Regions from separate parts of the Pantoea deleyi genome, predicted to be linked through region 3. Evidence: predicted binding sites of a transcription regulator. Region 3 holds the regulator's gene; each other region holds the start of a gene.
What was found. The regulator PurR, encoded in region 3, represses purine synthesis genes. The targets are predictions, from matches to a motif close to CANGCAAACGTTTGCNTG.
Positions count from the first base shown of each region.

Region 1: glyA (serine hydroxymethyltransferase) is a predicted target of PurR. The motif match lies at 1,998-2,015, and genes of this name have one in related genera.
Region 2: purH (bifunctional phosphoribosylaminoimidazolecarboxamide formyltransferase/IMP cyclohydrolase) is a predicted target of PurR. The motif match lies at 2,312-2,329, and genes of this name have one in related genera.

Region 1 is NZ_CP071405.1:1,048,975-1,053,226, reverse strand. Features, by position in the region: gene J1C59_RS05080 (3-phenylpropionate MFS transporter) at 1-504, opposite strand, end outside; gene glyA (serine hydroxymethyltransferase) at 633-1,886, opposite strand; gene hmpA (NO-inducible flavohemoprotein) at 2,214-3,398, shown strand; gene glnB (nitrogen regulatory protein P-II) at 3,455-3,793, opposite strand; gene glrR (two-component system response regulator GlrR) at 3,967-4,252, opposite strand, start outside.
Region 2 is NZ_CP071405.1:3,786,615-3,790,866, forward strand. Features, by position in the region: tRNA gene J1C59_RS17775 (tRNA-Ala) at 1-16, opposite strand, end outside; tRNA gene J1C59_RS17780 (tRNA-Ile) at 155-231, opposite strand; rRNA gene J1C59_RS17785 (16S ribosomal RNA) at 305-1,844, opposite strand; gene purH (bifunctional phosphoribosylaminoimidazolecarboxamide formyltransferase/IMP cyclohydrolase) at 2,477-4,066, shown strand; gene purD (phosphoribosylamine--glycine ligase) at 4,086-4,252, shown strand, end outside.
Region 3 is NZ_CP071405.1:2,177,836-2,182,087, reverse strand. Features, by position in the region: gene punC (purine nucleoside transporter PunC) at 1-944, opposite strand, end outside; gene punR (DNA-binding transcriptional activator PunR) at 1,052-1,957, shown strand; gene purR (HTH-type transcriptional repressor PurR) at 1,954-2,979, opposite strand; gene cydH (cytochrome bd-I oxidase subunit CydH) at 3,262-3,351, shown strand; gene J1C59_RS10230 (C40 family peptidase) at 3,400-4,197, opposite strand.

The DNA of each region.
Region 1 (4,252 bases), 1.1 Mb from region 3:
GATGACGCCAGCGGACAGCAGCTGCAGGATCGCCTGAGAGGAGTAAGCGCTGACCAGCATGCCGGTTAACGCCGAGCTGACGACAAAGGCCAGCGATCCCCACAACCTGACCGGCCCGTACGCCAGGCCAATCTGCTGCGTCCAGGTGGCGGCCAGCGCATCGCTGAGCGGCACCAGTGGCGAAAAGAAGAGGTTAAAGCCGATCATCACGGTCAGCAGCCACATCCACTGCTCCCCTGCCCAGAAACCGGCGGCAGACAGGCAGGTCATCAGCGCCAGCAGGCGCAGTGCGGTGATCAGCCGCCCAGGGTTGCGGACCTGAGAGGCGATCAGCAGGCTGCCGACAAAACGCGCCACCATGCCGCAGCCCAATAGCAGGCCGATCTTTTCCGCATCCAGCCCGGTGCCTTTCAGCCAGACGCCCCAGAATGGCAGGTAGATGCCGTAACAGAAGAAGTATGTGAAGTAGCCCAGTCCGAGCCATCTGGCAGACGCGATTGCCATATTCCCTCCAGCAGGTGTGCCGCATGGCAGCATAAGTGGGCGCTACTCTGGCAGAGCGCCGCGGGACAGGCAATAAAAAAGGATGGCAGATGCCATCCTTTTTATACGGTGTCACAACGGGTTATCGATCAGGCGTAGACCGGCAGACGGCTGCAGATATCCAGCACTTTCTGTTTGGTGCGCTCAATGGTCGCTTCGTCATTGATGTTGTCCAGCACGTCGGCGATCCAGCCCGCCAGCTCACGCACGTCGGCTTCTTTAAAGCCGCGACGGGTCACTGCCGGCGTACCGATACGGATACCGGAGGTGACAAACGGGCTTTTCGGATCGTTTGGCACGCTGTTTTTGTTCACGGTGATGTTGGCACGGCCCAGCGCCGCATCCGCCTCTTTACCGGTCAGGTTTTTGCTCACCAGATCGATCAGGAACAGATGGTTGTGCGTGCCGCCCGAAACGATGTCGTAGCCGCGCGCGATCAGCACCTCCACCATCGCTTTGGCGTTTTTTGCCACCTGCTGCTGGTAGGTTTTGAATTCCGGCTCCATCGCCTCTTTGAAGGCAACGGCTTTACCGGCGATAACGTGCATCAGAGGACCACCCTGCCCGCCAGGGAAGACCGCCGAGTTCAGTTTCTTGTAGAAATCTTCGTCGCCGTTTTTTGCCAGGATGATGCCGCCGCGCGGACCCGCCAGGGTTTTGTGGGTGGTGGAGGTCACGATATGCGCATGCGGGATCGGGCTTGGGTAGACCTCAGCGGCCACCAGACCGGCAACGTGAGCCATATCGACGAACAGCCATGCGCCGACGCTGTCCGCGATCTCGCGCATTTTCGCCCAGTCGCAGACGCCGGAGTAAGCCGAGAAGCCGCCCACGATCATTTTTGGCTTGTGGGTTTTCGCCAGTTCAGCCAGCTCATCGTAGTCAATCTTACCGGCTTCATCGATACCGTAAGCCACGACGTTATAAAGTTTGCCTGACAGGTTAACCGGTGAGCCGTGGGTCAGGTGTCCACCGTGCGCCAGGTTCATGCCAAGAATGGTATCGCCCGGCTGCAGCAGCGCCGTGTAAACCGCGAAGTTAGCCTGGGAACCGGAGTGTGGCTGCACGTTAGCGTAATCGGCACCAAACAGCGCTTTAGCGCGGTCGATAGCCAGTTGCTCAACGATATCAACGTATTCACAACCGCCGTAGTAGCGTTTGCCCGGATAACCTTCAGCGTATTTGTTGGTGAGCTGAGAACCCTGCGCCTGCATAACACGCGGGCTGGTGTAGTTTTCAGAAGCAATCAGTTCAATGTGCTCTTCCTGACGCACTGTCTCCTGCTCCATTGCCTGCCATAACTCGGCATCGTAATCGGCAATGTTCATATCACGCTTTAACATCCGGATCTCCTGACTCAGCTAACTTTCTGACGGTATTTACCCCTCTTCAGGGGCGAAGGCCCACAGTGTAAACCGTTTTAACAGGTGAAGGTAGGGTGAACCGCCTCTTTTTACGCAAACGATTGGCTGGCGACTGGCACCGCTTTTTTACACCTTTTCCCCCGCCTGCCGCCCGGCGTTTAACGCCAGCCAGTGCGCGCCCTTTTAGTTAAATGCACATAAAAGTTGCCACTCTGTTGGCCGGAAAAACGATCTTCATATTTACAGGATGGGCCGTGCCGCCATAAGATGCATTTAAAATACATCTTTTACTGTGAGGCTCTTTTTATGCTTGATGCACAGACTATCGCCACCGTTAAATCGACCCTGCCAGCCATTGCCGCCTGCGGCCCGGCGCTGACGGCACACTTTTATGACCGCATGCTGTCGCGCCATCCGGAACTCAAAAATGTCTTTAACATGAACAACCAGCGTAACGGCGATCAGCGTGAAGCGCTGTTCAATGCGATCTGCGCCTACGGCGCCAATCTGGAGAGTCTGGCCGTGCTGCGGCCTGCGGTGGAGAAGATCGCCCAGAAGCACACCAGCCTGAATATTCAGCCTGAGCAGTACGCCATCGTTGGCGAGAACCTGCTGGCGACCATTGAGGCGCTGCTGAATCCGGGCGATGAGGTGCTGGCGGCATGGGGACGGGCCTATGGCGTGCTGGCGGATCTGTTTATCAGGCGGGAAGCGGAGATCTATCAGGCGACGGAACAGCAGCCTGGCGGCTGGCGCGGCACCCGCGCCTTTCGCATCAGCGCCATCGAGCCGCAGAGCGAAGCGATCAAGAGTTTTACCTTTGCGCCGGTCGGTGGCGGCCCGGTTGCCGCCTTTAAACCGGGCCAGTATCTGACGGTGCATCTGCAGCCCGCCAGCTTCGATCATCACCAGATTCGTCAGTATTCACTGACGCACCTCAGCAACGGCCAGGATTATCGTATCGCGGTAAAACGCGAGCCGCAGGGTACGGTCTCCGGCTGGCTGCATGAGCACGGCAGGGTGGGCGATGTGCTGCAGCTGGCCGCGCCGCACGGCGACTTCTTCCTGGATATCGAGCCGCTCACCCCGGTGGCGCTGATCTCTGCGGGCGTCGGGCAGACGCCGATGCTGGCGATGCTGCATGCGCTGGCGGCCGCTCACCATGCGGCGTCTGTCAGCTGGCTGCACGCGGCGGAGAATGGCAAACAGCACGCCTTTGCAGAAGAAGTGCGCGACACGGGCGCCCCGCTCAGCGATTTCGTCAGCCGGGTCTGGTATCGCCATCCCACGGCGGAGGATGCCGGTCGCTATGATGCGCAGGGCGTGATGGATATCAGCCAGCTCTCCGGGCGGCTCGCCTCACCCGAAACGCACTTTTACCTCTGTGGCCCGCTGCCCTTTATGCAGCATGTGGTGGCGCAGCTGCGTGATGCCGGTGTCGCCGCGCCGCGTATCCACTACGAACTCTTTGGCCCGCACAAAGGGATGTGATGACCCCATAAAAAAAGCCCGCAGCGCGGGCTTTTTTTGTTCTGCCGAAGAGGAAATCAGATCGCCTCTTCGTCCTCCTCGCCGGTACGGATACGCACAACGCGCGCCACGTCGAAGACAAAGATCTTACCGTCACCGATTTTGCCGGTCTGCGCAGTGCGCATAATGGTCTCGACGCAGGTATCAACGATATCGTCGCCAACCACCATCTCGATTTTCACTTTCGGTAAAAAATCGACCATATATTCTGCGCCGCGATACAGCTCGGTGTGCCCTTTCTGACGGCCAAAGCCTTTCACTTCGCTCACGGTCATCCCGGTGATGCCCACTTCCGCTAAGGCTTCACGAACATCATCGAGTTTGAATGGTTTAATAATCGCATCAATCTTTTTCATGTCAGACCCTTTTTCACTCCCTCCATGGTCAGAGGGTATATCAAGTATAAATGTTGCTGGCGCTGTCGGGCGGTAATATCCGGGATTCTTCGGGCGGCCGCAAGCGCTGTCAGACTACGCCGGGTACCGCAATCCCATCCGGGCACCCCGCCCGCGTGCGGAGTTTGGCCAGGCTACTCTTTGAAATCACTGGCATCCAGTTCATGGCGGGACAGCAGCTTATAGAACTCGGTGCGATTGCGTCCGGCCAGGCGTGCGGCGTTGGTGACATTGCCTTTGGTCATCTGCAGCAGTTTTCGCAGATAGTTCAGCTCGAACTGATTGCGGGCCTCCGCGAAGGTCGGCAAGGCGCTGTTTTCGCCACTTAACGCCTGCTCCACCAGCGCATCGCTGATCACCGGCGATGAGCTGAGCGCAACGCACTGCTCAATCACGTTTACCAGCTGGCGAACGTTGCCC
Region 2 (4,252 bases), 1.6 Mb from region 3:
GCTGAGCTATAGCCCCATACAGTTACTGCAGAGACCACTACGTCCAACCGAGTACACTTCGTGAGAAGTGCAATTCGTGCTCAGGCAAGGCATGTCTTCGCGAAGCATAGTGAACTATGCGAGCCGGAGACATAACGCAGCGTGAGTGCGAATTTGGTAGGCCTGAGTGGACTTGAACCACCGACCTCACCCTTATCAGGGGTGCGCTCTAACCACCTGAGCTACAAGCCTGTAGAGGTTTTTTCTGCTCGTTACTTTTTATCAGACAATCTGTGTGAGCACTGCGCGGGAAGGTATCTTAAGGTAAGGAGGTGATCCAACCGCAGGTTCCCCTACGGTTACCTTGTTACGACTTCACCCCAGTCATGAATCACAAAGTGGTAAGCGCCCTCCCGAAGGTTAAGCTACCTACTTCTTTTGCAACCCACTCCCATGGTGTGACGGGCGGTGTGTACAAGGCCCGGGAACGTATTCACCGTGGCATTCTGATCCACGATTACTAGCGATTCCGACTTCACGGAGTCGAGTTGCAGACTCCGATCCGGACTACGACGCACTTTGTGAGGTCCGCTTGCTCTCGCGAGGTCGCTTCTCTTTGTATGCGCCATTGTAGCACGTGTGTAGCCCTACTCGTAAGGGCCATGATGACTTGACGTCATCCCCACCTTCCTCCGGTTTATCACCGGCAGTCTCCTTTGAGTTCCCGACCGAATCGCTGGCAACAAAGGATAAGGGTTGCGCTCGTTGCGGGACTTAACCCAACATTTCACAACACGAGCTGACGACAGCCATGCAGCACCTGTCTCAGCGTTCCCGAAGGCACCGGGGCATCTCTGCCCCGTTCGCTGGATGTCAAGAGTAGGTAAGGTTCTTCGCGTTGCATCGAATTAAACCACATGCTCCACCGCTTGTGCGGGCCCCCGTCAATTCATTTGAGTTTTAACCTTGCGGCCGTACTCCCCAGGCGGTCGACTTAACGCGTTAGCTCCGGAAGCCACTCCTCAAGGGAACAACCTCCAAGTCGACATCGTTTACGGCGTGGACTACCAGGGTATCTAATCCTGTTTGCTCCCCACGCTTTCGCACCTGAGCGTCAGTCTTCGTCCAGGGGGCCGCCTTCGCCACCGGTATTCCTCCAGATCTCTACGCATTTCACCGCTACACCTGGAATTCTACCCCCCTCTACGAGACTCAAGCCTGCCAGTTTCAAATGCAGTTCCCAGGTTAAGCCCGGGGATTTCACATCTGACTTAACAGACCGCCTGCGTGCGCTTTACGCCCAGTAATTCCGATTAACGCTTGCACCCTCCGTATTACCGCGGCTGCTGGCACGGAGTTAGCCGGTGCTTCTTCTGCGGGTAACGTCAATCGGCGCGGTTATTAACCGCACCGCCTTCCTCCCCGCTGAAAGTACTTTACAACCCGAAGGCCTTCTTCATACACGCGGCATGGCTGCATCAGGCTTGCGCCCATTGTGCAATATTCCCCACTGCTGCCTCCCGTAGGAGTCTGGACCGTGTCTCAGTTCCAGTGTGGCTGGTCATCCTCTCAGACCAGCTAGGGATCGTCGCCTAGGTGGGCCATTACCCCGCCTACTAGCTAATCCCATCTGGGTTCATCCGATAGTGAGAGGCCCGAAGGTCCCCCTCTTTGGTCTTGCGACGTTATGCGGTATTAGCCACCGTTTCCAGTGGTTATCCCCCTCTATCGGGCAGATCCCCAGACATTACTCACCCGTCCGCCACTCGTCACCCGAGAGCAAGCTCTCTGTGCTACCGTCCGACTTGCATGTGTTAGGCCTGCCGCCAGCGTTCAATCTGAGCCATGATCAAACTCTTCAATTTAAAGTTTGATTTGCCGGAACAAGTCCAGCGATGCTCATCTGTAAAACGTCATAATGAATTTCATTATGTGTTCACTCGTGAGGCTTAATATTTTTTGCGTCCGGAGACGCTGATATCAATCCTGCGAGTGCCCACACAGATTGTCTGATAAATTGTTAAAGAGCAGTGCGAACAGTGCGTTAGCGTCCTGTCGCGAGGTGGCGTATATTACGCTTTCCTCCTTCAGAGTCAACCTCTTTTTTCAGAAGTTTTCTCCGGCGGCGCAGTCTCCTGTGCCTCTCAGCCCGTTTCCCGTTGCCGGTGTGCCGTGTTGATGGAGGCGCATTATAGGGAGTTGTTCAGGCGGCGCAACCCATAAATTGCATAAAAAAGCGTGTTCGCTGCATTCCACAGCAAAAGCCGCTGTTATACGCAGTTACGCACAAGGTTATCCACACTGCACGGGCATAATGAATTTAGACGAGCATCGCGCAAACGTTTTCGCTACAATGCCGGGCATCGCTACGGATACCCCTTTTCGGGGCGTTACCTGAGGTTTTTGATCTTTTACTTCTTACAGAGAAGAGAAAAGTGCACTAAAGCCTGATGTAACGCTCTTATATACGCGAAACAAAGCCAAGGGATAAACCACCATGCAACAACCTCGTCCTGTACGCCGCGCCCTGCTCAGTGTCTCTGACAAAGCCGGTATCCTCGAATTTGCTCAGGCGCTCTCCCATCGCGGTGTCGAACTGCTCTCTACAGGTGGAACCGCTCGCCTGCTGGCGGAGGCGGGTCTGGCTGTCACAGAAGTCTCTGACTATACCGGCTTCCCGGAAATGATGGATGGACGTGTCAAAACCCTGCATCCGAAAGTACATGGCGGCATTTTGGGTCGTCGCGGCCAGGATGATGCCATTATGGCGCAGCATGACATCAGCCCAATCGACATGGTGGTCGTTAACCTTTATCCCTTTGCACAGACGGTTGCCCGTGAAGGGTGCTCACTGGAAGATGCCGTTGAGAACATCGATATCGGTGGCCCGACGATGGTACGTTCGGCTGCCAAGAACCATAAGGATGTGGCGATCGTGGTCAGCAGTGGCGACTACGAGGCGATCATCGCTGAGATGGATGCCCACGAAAATGGCCTGACGCTTGAAACCCGTTTCGATCTGGCGATTAAGGCGTTTGAACACACCGCCTCGTATGACAGCATGATCGCTAACTATTTCGGTAGCCTGGTGCCCGCCTATCACGGCGAACGTAATCAGCCCGCCGGCCGCTTCCCCCGTACCCTGAATCTGAACTTCATTAAGAAACAGGATATGCGCTACGGTGAAAACAGCCATCAGGATGCCGCCTTCTATATAGAAGAGAACATTGCCGAAGCGTCGGTAGCGACAGCGCAGCAGGTTCAGGGCAAGGCGCTCTCCTATAACAACATTGCCGACACAGACGCGGCGCTGGAGTGTGTGAAAGAGTTCAGCGAGCCCGCCTGCGTTATCGTCAAGCATGCTAACCCCTGCGGCGTGGCAACCGGTGACAGCCTGCTGTCAGCCTATGACCGCGCTTATCAGACCGACCCGACCTCTGCATTTGGCGGCATCATCGCCTTAAACCGCGAGCTGGATGAAGCCACGGCGCAGGCGATTATCAGCCGTCAGTTCGTCGAGGTGATCATCGCTCCGGCCGTTTCCGATGCGGCCCTGAAAATCACCGCCGCTAAGCAGAACGTTCGTGTGCTGATTTGCGGTCAGTGGCAGACCCGCACGGCGGCGCTGGATTTCAAACGTGTGAACGGCGGCCTGCTGGTTCAGGATCGCGATCTCGGCATGGTTGACGCCAGCCAGCTGCGCGTGGTCAGCAAGCGTCAGCCGTCAGAGCAGGAGCTGCGTGATGCGCTGTTCTGCTGGAAGGTGGCCAAGTTTGTGAAATCGAACGCCATCGTTTATGCACGCGACGGCATGACGATCGGTATCGGCGCCGGACAGATGAGCCGCGTCTATTCCGCGAAGATTGCGGGTATCAAAGCCGGTGATGAAGGTCTGGAAGTCAAAGGCTCGGCGATGGCGTCGGATGCGTTCTTCCCCTTCCGCGACGGTATTGATGCTGCAGCCGCAGTGGGTGTGAGCTGTGTGATCCAGCCTGGCGGCTCTATTCGCGATGAAGAAGTGATCGCCGCTGCAGATGAGCACGGCATTGCCATGATCTTCACCGACATGCGCCATTTCCGCCATTAATCACTCCGGAGAGTAACAGATGAAAATTTTAGTAATCGGCAACGGCGGACGTGAACATGCGCTGGCCTGGAAAGCCGCTCAGTCGCCGCTGGCGGAAACCGTGTTCGTTGCGCCGGGTAACGCCGGAACGGCACTGGAGCCTGCGCTGCAGAATGTCGCTATCAGTGCGACCGATATCCCTGCCCT
Region 3 (4,252 bases):
GGATAAATCGCACCGTTTGCCAGCGCCATGCCGCAGAACGGCACCATCAGACCGGCCAGAGTGCTACTGCCTGAAAGCGCCACGGCAAACAGCGCCAGGATGCTCAGGCTGTAAATCCCCAGCAGCGCGGGCAGGAGCTGTGCGCCGTTGAAGCGGTTAAGCAGGGCACGGCAGCCAAATCCGCCAATCAGAAAGGCGAGCGTCTGTGGCACATAGCTCAGGCCGATATCAGCGGGCGAAAGGCCCAGATCCGCCAGGATAAAGGGGGAACCGGTCAGCCACGCGAAAAAGCTGGCAGAGCAGGCGGAGTAGATCAGCACATTGCCACTGTAGATGCGTGATTTCAGTAGCGTAAAGAAGCCGGGCTGAGACCCTTTCGCTTCCGCCGCTTTGCGCACGCCGGGCAGGCGCAGGGTTACGAGGATCAGCGCGACCGCAATCAGCGTCAGCACCAGGAAAATCGAACGCCAGTGGAAGTGGCCGATCAGCCAGGCACCCAGCAGCGGCGCCAGCGCCGGAGAGAGGGCGACCAGCGGCATGATAGTGGCAAAGACTTTGCTGGCCCGCGCGGCAGGGTAGCGGTCCACCACCAGCGCCTGCCAGCTCACGGCAGCGGCACAGACGCCAATCGCCTGAACAAAGCGCAGCGCCAGCATCAGGGCGATATCGCTGACCCACAGCATCCCGGCGCAGCCGACGGCAAACAGCGTCAGACCGGCCAGCAGCACCGGCTTGCGGCCAATGCGGTCCGACAGCGGCCCCCAGAAGAGCTGGCCACAGGCAAAGCCGGCCAGAAAGAGACTCATACTGGCGCTGATCAGGCCGGGCGAGGTATTAAAGCTCTGCTGCATCGCTCCGAAGGCGGGCAGGTACATATCCGTGGCCAGAAAGCCCAGCATACTCAGCAGGGCAAGATAGGGCATAAATCCTTTATTCGATAACATCTGATTCTCATTTTTGCAGGATGAACGCGGCAGAGTGTAAAAGGTGCGTTTGCCGCTGTGAAACGCTAATATTTGCCGATTGCTGTTAAAAATTTTGAAGGCAGATTATGTGGTCCGAATATGCATTAGAGGTGGTTGACGCCGTGGCGCGCGGCGGCAGCTTCAGCGCGGCCGCGCAGGAGTTGCATCGGGTGCCCTCTGCCATCAGCTATACTGTGCGTCAGCTGGAGACCTGGCTGGCGGTGCCGCTGTTCGAGCGTCAGCATCGGGAAGTGGTATTGACCCCGGCAGGGGAACATTTCGTCCGCGAAGGGCGCAGCGTCATCAAAAAAATGCTCGCCACCCGCCGACAGTGTCAGCAGCTGGCAAATGGCTGGCGCGGCCAGCTGAGCATCGCCGTTGACCGCATCGCCAAGCCTCAGCGCACCCGCCAGCTGGTCAAAGATTTCTATCGTCACTTTCCGGATATGGAGCTGAGCATCAGTTATGAGGTGTTCAATGGCGTCTGGGATGCGCTGGCCGACGGGCGGGTGGAGATCGCGATTGGCGCGACCCAGGCGATACCGGTAGGGGGGCGTTTTGCCTTCCGCGATATGGGCACGCTCAACTGGCGCTGCGTGGTCGCGCCCGATCATCCGCTGACGCAGGCGAGCCAGATCGATGACGATACGCTGCGCAGCTGGCCGTCGCTGGTGCTGGAAGATACCTCGCGGGCGCTGCCGCGCCGCATGACGTGGACGCTGGATAATCAGCGCAGGCTGGTGGTGCCGGAGTGGCAGACCGGGCTGGAGTGTGTGCAGGCGGGCTTGTGTGTGGCGATGGTGCCGGGCCATCTGGCCAGGCCGCTGCTCGACAGCGGCGAACTGGCCGAACTGACGCTGCCGGTTCCCTTTCCGGACAGTCCCTGCTGCGTCAGCTGGGCAGAAGATCGCGCATCACCGGCGACAGGCTGGTTGCTCAGCTATCTGGGCGATGCGCAGACGCTTAATCAGGAGTGGTTAAGCGAAGATTAACGACGGTAGTCGCGGAACGGACCATCGGCCACGGAGCGGCGTTCGATCAGCGTCGGGTGAACCTCGATGGTCTGCGACACTTCACGTTTGCTGGTGATGCGGTCCAGCAGCATATCCAGCGCCTTCTCACCCAGCTGGGCCTTGGGCTGATGAACCGTGGTCAGGGCTGGCGCGAAATAGCGGGCGTTGCGCACGTTATCATACCCGATCACCGAAATATCCTGAGGCACGCGCAACCCCATCTCGTCGGCGGCGCAAATCGCCCCCATCGCCATGATGTCACCGCCACAGAACACCGCCGTGGGGCGCTGCTTCTGCGACAGGATCTGCTGCATCGCCTGATAGCCTGACTCCGGCTCGAAGTCACCCTGCACGATCCATTCCGCGCGCGGCTGAATGTTCGCCTCTTCCAGCGCCTTCAGGAAACCGGCATGGCGGCCGCCGCCGGTATTGCGCTCCATCTGGCCGGGGATCGCGCCAATATCACGGTGTCCGCGTTCGATCAGATAGCGGCCGGCCAGATAGCCACCCTGGAAGGCGTTATCCAGCACCGTGTCGGTGAAGTCGGCGCGGGATTCGCCCCAGTCCATCACTACCATCGGGATGTTGCGGTTCTCTTCCAGCATCTGCAGCAGATCGTCCGGGTATTCGGAGCACATCACCAGCAGGCCATCCACGCGCTTCTGCGCCATCATGCTGAGATAGGCACGCTGCTTTTGCAGATCGTTGTGCGCATTGCCCAGAATCAGCGTGTAGCCCTTATCGAAGCAGTGATTCTCGACGGCTTCGATGATTTCAGCAAAGTAGGGGGCTTCGCTTGAGGTGGCCAGCAGCCCCAGCGTGCGCGTGTGGTTCACTTTCAGGCTGCGTGCCACGGCGCTGGGTGAGTAGTGCAGTTCCTTGATCGCCTGCCAGACCGCTTCGCGCGTCTCTTCAGCCACAAAGCGGGTTTTATTGATGACGTGCGAAACGGTGGTCGTGGAGACGCCAGCGCGTTTTGCCACATCTTTAATTGTTGCCATGAAAATCGGACTCCGGTGCTTATCTAACTCTCTGATAAGCGTAGTGTTAAACGTTTGCGTCTGCTCAGGGTTTTTTCCGCAAAAATGCAGCGTTCCTGGCCGGTAATCTGACCGCAGGCGGAGGAAAAACCGCCTGAAAAGATGCGCAAACGGAATCAGAGTTGCGCGCGTTGCGCAACAAAGGCGGGATTCTAACAAGGCTGGGCGGATAAAACGAGATTTTTACCGGGTCGTGTGGGAAAATGGAATAACCCTGTAAACTGTGTGACTAAGGAACAAGCTGTGAGTACTGACCTCAAACTGGCCTTAATGACCGCCGTCGGCTGTCTGCTGATGATTGTGGCCTTTAGTTTTACTGCCATTCTGCACTGATAAAAAAAAGCCGGGATTGTCCCGGCTTTTTTCTTTCTGTCGTGTGGCTCAGCGGATGGTTTTTGGCGTCATCACCCGGCGGGCGCCGATGTAGTGGCGCTGCCAGTAATCTTCCCCTAACGCGCTGATCTGGATATCTTTACCGGTGCGTGGCGACTGAATAAACTTGCCATCGCCCAGGTAGACGCCGACATGGTCGGCGGTGCCGCGGCCATTGATGCGGAAGAAGACCAGATCGCCTTTCTCCAGCGACTCACGCTTGATTGGCGCGGCGTCACGCAGGTGATACATCTCGTTGGCGGTACGCGGGATTTTGAATTTCACCAGATCCTTATAGGCGTACCAGACCAGGCCGCTGCAGTCGAAACCGGTGTGTGGCGAGGTTCCCCCCCACTGGTAGGGTTTACCCAGCTGGCCCATCAGTTTGGTCATCGCCGTTTCACGCGCCTTCTGGTAACGCTGGCGGTGAGATTTGCTCATTTTAATGGTGCCGGTTTCGCGGGTGTCGGCGTCGGCGGTTTTCAGCGTACGCTGATGACCATAACGTTTCTTGTCGTGATTCTTGCTGATGCGGGCGGTTTTAAGCGAGGTCTTCTTAGCAGGTGTCTGGGTCGCGGTGAGTTCAGCTTTTTTCTGTTTTTTCGTTTTAAGTTTCTGAACAGGCGTGACACGCGGTTTTTTGGAGACCGTTTTGACGGGGCGACGCTTGCGACGCTCATCGTCGCGCGCACTCTTTTTCTCTGCTTTATGCGCACTCACGTTCACCGGCGCGTGAGGCGACGCAGCGGCGGTGTTGAAAAACAGTTGCGCAAAAGCCAGCATGAAAAGCGTAATGATTAAACGCATAGTCCGTTAATGAGTTAAGTTGTCATGGCCACTACGCACCGTGACAAAGTTGAGA